Regions from separate parts of the Vreelandella janggokensis genome, predicted to be linked through region 2. Evidence: predicted binding sites of a transcription regulator. Region 2 holds the regulator's gene; the other holds the start of a gene.
The links. Region 2 encodes sigma-54, which starts transcription at its own class of promoters, with help from an activator protein. Its sites were predicted from a motif close to TGGCACNNNNNTTGCTNT; they were not measured.

Region 1 (3,416 bases), on a different contig from region 2:
CCTCCCGTACACTGTCGTCCCACCAGGTGATCGCCACGTGAAAAGCAAAGTCGGTGGCGGCTTTTTCGGCCCACCCCTGCCAGGTCTCGAACGCCTCCAGCAGCGACTGCCCCGGCTGAGGAATCACGAAGTCGATAATTGAGGTGGTGCCGCCCGCCAGGGCCGCGGCGGTGCCGGTGTAGAAGTCTTCGCTGGCCACGGTACCCATAAACGGCAGCTGCATATGGGTATGGGGGTCAATACCGCCGGGCATCACCAGCTGGTCGCTGGCATCGACGATTTCACAACCATCGGGTATGTCTAAATCAGTGCCGATAGCGTGAATCTTACCGTCAACGCAGAGCACGTCGGCGCGGTAGGTATCGGTATTGGTGACGACAGTGCCGCCCTTGATCAATAGGCTCATTGCTTGCTCCTTTGCTTGTCAGGTGGCCGGGCTATTCGCCGTCGGTCAGGCGGGTGTAGGTTTCCGGGCGGCGGTCGCGGAAGAACTGCCAGTTGTTGCGTACCTCGCGAACCATGTCCAAATCGATTTCGTGCACCAGCAGTTCGTCTTCTGTTTCGCTGGCCTGGGCCTCGATCTTGCCGCGCGGGTTAACGATATAGCTGGAGCCATAGAAATTGCCGATATTCCAGGGTGCTTCGGTACCAACGCGGTTGATGGCGGCAATAAAGCAGCCGTTGGCCGCGGCCGAGGCGGGTTGCTCAAGCTCCCAAAGGTACTGCGAAAGCCCGGCGACAGTAGCGGAAGGGTTGAAGATCACCTCGGCGCCGTTGAGGGCGAGCGCCCGCCAGCCCTCGGGGAAGTGGCGGTCATAGCAGATATACACACCAATCTTGCCAAAGGCGGTATCGAAGACCGGCCAGTTGGATTTGCCCGGCTTGAAGAAAAACTTCTCCCAAAAGCCTGCGATCTGGGGGATATGCGTTTTGTGGTACTTGCCCAGATAGCTGCCGTCGGCATCGAACACCGCGGCGGTGTTGTAGTAAACGCCGGTCTCGGTTTCTTCGTACACCGGGACGATGATCACCATGCGGTGCTTGGCGGCGAGTTTCTGCATCATCTGGCAGGTGGGGCCTTCCGGCACCTGCTCGGCGGCGGCATACCATTTGCCGTCCTGACTGGGGCAAAAATAGGGCTGGTTGAACACTTCCTGAAAGCAGAGCACCTGCACGCCCTGTTCTGCCGCTTTCTCGATCATCGGCAGATGGGCTTCGTTCATGGCGTCGCGGATGGCCGCGGGTTCCAGGTCGGTGCTGGTTTTCAGGCCCATTTGAATCAGGCCGATTTTCATCTTCTGCATTAGCGTCTCTCCCGTTATTAGTGTTAGCTCACGGCATCAGGATTAATTAATGATCTGACGGTGGGTAGTGGAGTCTAAAGCTGACTGTAAGGGCAGCTTTTAAGAAAGTATCGTCAGGATGTGATTTTTAGCAAGTTAGTTGAATATTTTTTTAATGGCCTTTTTAACTCGTTGAGTTAATTTGCTATTTTTCTTTTTGATTTGCGTTTTCCCTAATATGGTGAGTCATTGCACTGCTTTGATGTTTTTTTATATGTCTTTTAAATCATGTGTTTAGTTATTATTTTGGGTCTTTAGGCATAATTTTAATGTTGAAAATTGGTGCAAATATTTTTTTTGATCTAGCCTTTTTGAATCCGTCGGGTATGTAGTGTCCTAAAGGGCAGCAAGATGAAGACAATAATAAAATTCTTGTCCCGGAAGACAGTTTTCCATCAATAAGTTAAGTGATAGTGCCGGGCGGTCGGCATGCTTATTGCTTGGGAGCCTCAGACCGTGAGGGTTTTCCGGGAAGCAGATGACACTGAGGAGAGACCAATGACGAAAACAACCTCTCAGATGGTAGACCGAGAAGGGCTGATTGAATTGGATGTGGGGGACGATGTTCGCGATAGCTCGCGCTTCAACAAGGACATCGCGCCTACCCAGGCGAGTGAACGAACCTGGACTAAGTGGAATATCGCCGCGCTTTGGGTGGGGATGGCGATTTGTGTACCCACCTACACACTTGGGGGTGTGTTGACCGCCTACTTTGGCTTGAGTGTGGGGGAGGCGTTGTTCGCGATATTACTGGCCAACGTGATTGTCTTGATTCCACTCACGCTCAACGCTTTTCCGGGTACTAAATTCGGGATTCCTTTTCCCGTTGTGCTTCGCTCTTCGTTCGGGATTTTTGGATCCAACGTGCCGTGTCTGGTGCGCGCCCTGGTCGGGTGTGGGTGGTTTGGTATTCAAACCATGTTCGGCGGGCTGGCCATTCACTTGCTGCTCTCGGAACTGATACCCGCGTGGGCGGCACTGGGCGGCGTTGGTGAAGTCATCGGCTTTTTCGTGTTTGGCGCCATGAATCTTTATGTGGTCATTCGCGGTGCGGAGTCGATCAAGTGGCTGGAAACCCTGGCCGCACCGTTGCTATTGGCGGTGGGTATTGGCTTGATGGTGTGGGCGTGGCCGCACACCTCGATGACCGAGCTGCTGGCTCAGCCGCCATCGCGTCCAGAAGGGGCGTCAGTGTATGGCTACTTCTTTGCCGGGTTAACCGCCATGGTAGGCTTTTGGGCGACCCTGTCGCTGAATATTCCCGATTTCAGTCGTTTTGCCAAAAGTCAGAAAGATCAGATTGTCGGGCAGGTGATTGGCCTGCCGTTGACAATGTTTTTCTTTGCCTCACTGGGTGTGGTGATGACCGCTGCCTCAGAGACGCTTGTCGGTCAAACCGTGGCCGACCCGGTGCGGCTGATCGGCTATATTGATAGCCCGTTCTGGGTAGTGCTGGCGATGCTGCTGATCATCATCGCCACGATTTCTACCAACACGGCCTCGAATATTGTCTCGCCGACCAATGATTTTCAGAATATTGCGCCTAAAATGATCAATCAGACCCGTGGTGTACTGATGACCGGTGCGGTGGGTGTGTTGCTGATGGGCTATGACCTGCTCCAAAAAGCGGGCATCATCCCGCCAGGGGTATCGCTGGAACAGATGTACTCCAACTGGCTACTGGGGTATTCCAGCCTGCTTGGCCCGATCGCGGGGATCATGGCGGTGGATTACTTTTTGATTAAAAAACAGCGCCTGGATGTGCCCAGTCTGTATATGGACAGCCATGTTTATCCCGCGGTGAACATTGCCGGTTTTATCGCCTTTGGCGTGCCCGTTGCGCTAACGCTAATCTCGCTGACCACCGGTACGATGTACTGGTTCTACGACTACGGCTGGTTTACCGGCTCGGCGCTTGGCGCGATCGTTTACTATGTCGCAAGTCAGGTGCTTTCCTCCGCACCGTCGGTGGGTCCGGCGCCGGTGGCTGACAAGGAGCCGGCCGAGCAACTACCTTAGTTCGCGCGACGTGCGCTTCTCCAACATATCTCACCAACACCCGTCTAAATGCCG
Region 2 (3,416 bases):
TAAAGGCTGGCCGCCTGGTCGCGTATCTTGGCGGAGATGAGGTCCAGCAATTCACGTTGACTACCCGACTTACGGAGCTGCTGGCGCGTGTCGGCATCATTCATGATGGAAGCAACTTGTCCCAGCAGTGCGAGATGGGTGTCGTCGGCTTCTTCAGGCACGAGAAGAACAAACACCAGGTCAACCGGGTCGCCATCAATGGCGTCAAAGTCGACCGCTTCATTGAGTTTGAGAAAGCCGGCGATAGGTGAATCACAGTGTGGGCTTCGAGCATGGGGAATCGCCACGCCGTTGCCAATCCCCGTACTGCCGAGGCGTTCACGACCAATCAAACGGCTGAACACTTCCTGGCTGTCGAGGCTGGGAATGTTTTGTGCGATAAAGGTGCTGAAAAACTCCAGCACCCGTTTTTTGCTGCCCCCGGGCACATCGTAGAGAACGCGTTCCGGGGGGAGGATTGTGGCCAACGTCATTGAATTAACGCACACCTGCGCCCTGGGCGCGGGCTTGTGCTTTTTCCTTATGCTTAACGAGCTGTCGATCAATCTTGTCCGCCAGGGCGTCGATGGCGGCGTACATGTCATTATCGAGGGCCTCGGCATGCAAGTCAGCTCCTGCCGCGTGGAGTGTGCAGGCGGCCTGTTGACGCTCTTTTTCGACCGAGAGCGTTACCTGCACGGTGGTGATGTTGTCGTAATGGCGCTCAACGCGTTCCAGCTTTTCGTTGACATAGTCACGCAAGGCGTCAGTCAGATCTACATGATGACCGGTGATATTGACTTGCATTGACGTACTCCTTATCCGTCGGACTGTCCTTCGATTGTAACCCTTTTTGGCGTTAAGCAAAGCCCTTGTGTTGAGTTTCCGTTTGCTTAACGTAAGCGACGCCGTTCGCTGGACGAAGGGATGCCCATGCCTTCGCGGTATTTGGCAACCGTGCGACGTGCTACGTGGATGCCGGCTTCCTCCAGCAGGGTGACCAGACGGCTATCTGACAAAGGTTTGCCGGGGGGTTCTTCCTGAATCAGTTTTTTGAGTCGAGCGCGTATGGCCGTGCTGGAGTGGCTGTCGCCGTCCTGGCCACTGATCTGGCTGGAAAAGAAGTATTTAAGCTCGAAAATTCCCCGCGGTGTATGGATGAACTTCTGGGTGGTGACGCGAGAGATGGTCGACTCATGCATCTCTACCGCATCGGCAATATCGGCCAGTATAAGCGGTTTCATGGCCTCTTCGCCGTGTTCGAGAAAGCCGATCTGGCGAGTGATGATTTCGCGGCCGACGCGTAACAGGGTGTCGTTGCGGCTGGAGAGGCTTTTGATCAGCCAGCGGGCTTCCTGCAAGTGATCCTTGAGGAACTGGTTATCATGACTCTTGTCGGCGCGCTTGATCAGGCTAGCGTAGTCGGGTTGAATCCTGAGCTTGGGTAAGGCCTCTGGGTTGAGTTCGAGGTGCCAGCCTTCGTTATCGTGGCGAACCACCAGGTCGGGAATCACGTAGCTATCGTCAGTGGCGCTGTAAACGCTGCCGGGGCGCGGGTCCAGGCTTCTGATCAGTTGGATGACGTCATCGAGTTGCACATCGTCCAGGCCGAGTCTTCGCTTGAGGAGGCGCTGATCATTTTTACCCAGCGCTTCAAGGAACTGGCGAACCAGACGCCGCGCAGGAATCAGCAGCGGTGTGTCACCGGGTAGTGCGGCGAGCTGAAGCATCAGGCATTCGCGAAGATCGCGGGCGAAGATGCCGGTGGGCTCGAACTGTTGCAGTCGCAGTAGAATGGTTTCAACCTCGCGCTGGCTGAGGCCTTCCACGCCCTGGTCTCGCAGTCCTTCGCGGATATCGGCAAGGGGCTGGGTGAGATAGCCGTTAGCATCCAGTGCGTCAATCAGGCTCTCGGCCACCAACTGTTCACGTTGGCTCAAATCGGTCATGGCGAGTTGCCAGAGGAGGTGGCCATGCAGCGTTTGCCCGGTGGCCTGGCGCTCGAAGTCAGGCCCCTCGCTACTTGTGCTGCCACTGCCCATCGTATCCTGATAGGTATCTGACCAGTCGCTATCGACGGATAGCTCCTTGGGAATGCTATCTGCCCACTCGCTTGCTTCCGGCTCGCTGTCAGCTTGCTCGCTTTCGCTGAACTCATCTTCCTGCTCGAGCATGGGGTTGGCGTCAAGCGCTTGCTGGATTTCTTGGCGTAAATCGAGCGTTGATAGCTGTAGCAGGGCAATTGCCTGCTGCAGCTGGGGTGTCATGGTGAGCTGAGTGCCGATCCGCAGTTGAAGAGAAGCTTTCATGACCATCTGAGAACCACTCGTTTATCGGAAAGCATCCACCCTAGTGCGAGTTGTGTTTGGGTGCAAGTGCAATAAGTATGCCATCGGCAATAAATATGCCATTGATGGCTTTAGAGACGGAAATCAGCACCTAGGTAAACGTCACGCACCTCCTGATTGTCAAGAATGGCGGCCGGCGAACCGCTGGCGATAATATGCCCGTCGCCGACGATATACGCCACATCGCAAATATCCAGCGTTTCACGCACGTTATGATCGGTAATCAATACGCCAATACCTCGCTCCTTCAAGGCGCGGATGATCGACTTGATATCGCCCACGGAGATGGGGTCTACACCTGCAAAAGGCTCATCAAGCAGGATGAACGCAGGCTCTGTCGCGAGGGACCGGGCGATCTCGACGCGGCGCCGTTCGCCTCCGGAAAGGCTCATGCCCATATTGTCGCGGATGTGGGTAATATGGAACTCTTCCAGGAGTGTTTCCAGGCGTGCTTCGCGTCCGGCTCGATCCAGGTCGTGACGGGTTTGTAAAATGGCCATGATGTTGTCGGCGACGGAGAGTTTGCGAAAGATCGACGCCTCCTGGGGCAAATAGCCAATGCCTGCCTTGGCACGCTCGTGCATGGGTGCTCGGGAAAGGTCCAGGCTATCAATCCCGACGCTGCCTGCATCTGCCTTGACCAGGCCGACAATCATGTAGAATGAAGTGGTTTTACCGGCGCCGTTGGGGCCGAGCAAACCGACGATGCTGCCTTGTGAGATATCCAGGTTGATGTCTTTTACGACGCGTCGGCGCTTGTAGCTTTTCGCCAAATGGCGGGCGTATAGCGTTTGTGTTGCGCTGTTGTCGGCAACTGCCATCAGGCTCTCCTTATCCCTCGGGTTGCAGCGTCATGCGGATGCGCTGCGACTCTTGATTGTCGACGTCGGAGCGCGCCTTGACGAACTCGCGGTCGATAAAGTATTCCAGCCGCCCCCCGGTGAAGCGGTCGCCTTGCTGGATGATTTCCGCCTGGTCAATCAACTCGACGCGTCGCTCGGCGACATGGTAGATCACCCTTCGACCCCAGCCTTCCATCGGGCCATCCTGGTCTTCGGGTTGCCGCCGCAAATAGGCCCGTTCGCCCAG

Region 1: a site for sigma-54 is predicted at 1,769-1,786, ahead of QC816_RS09215 (NCS1 family nucleobase:cation symporter-1). Genes of this name have one in related genera too.

Annotation. Positions count from the first base shown of each region.
Region 1 is NZ_JARWAJ010000002.1:535,858-539,273, forward strand. It holds gene hydA (dihydropyrimidinase) at 1-406, opposite strand, end outside; gene QC816_RS09210 (nitrilase-related carbon-nitrogen hydrolase) at 438-1,304, opposite strand; gene QC816_RS09215 (NCS1 family nucleobase:cation symporter-1) at 1,842-3,362, shown strand; gene QC816_RS09220 (LysR family transcriptional regulator) at 3,407-3,416, opposite strand, start outside.
Region 2 is NZ_JARWAJ010000001.1:949,320-952,735, forward strand. It holds gene QC816_RS04280 (PTS sugar transporter subunit IIA) at 1-473, opposite strand, end outside; gene hpf (ribosome hibernation-promoting factor, HPF/YfiA family) at 478-786, opposite strand; gene QC816_RS04290 (RNA polymerase factor sigma-54) at 873-2,294, opposite strand; gene lptB (LPS export ABC transporter ATP-binding protein) at 2,399-3,148, opposite strand; gene lptA (lipopolysaccharide transport periplasmic protein LptA) at 3,159-3,416, opposite strand, start outside.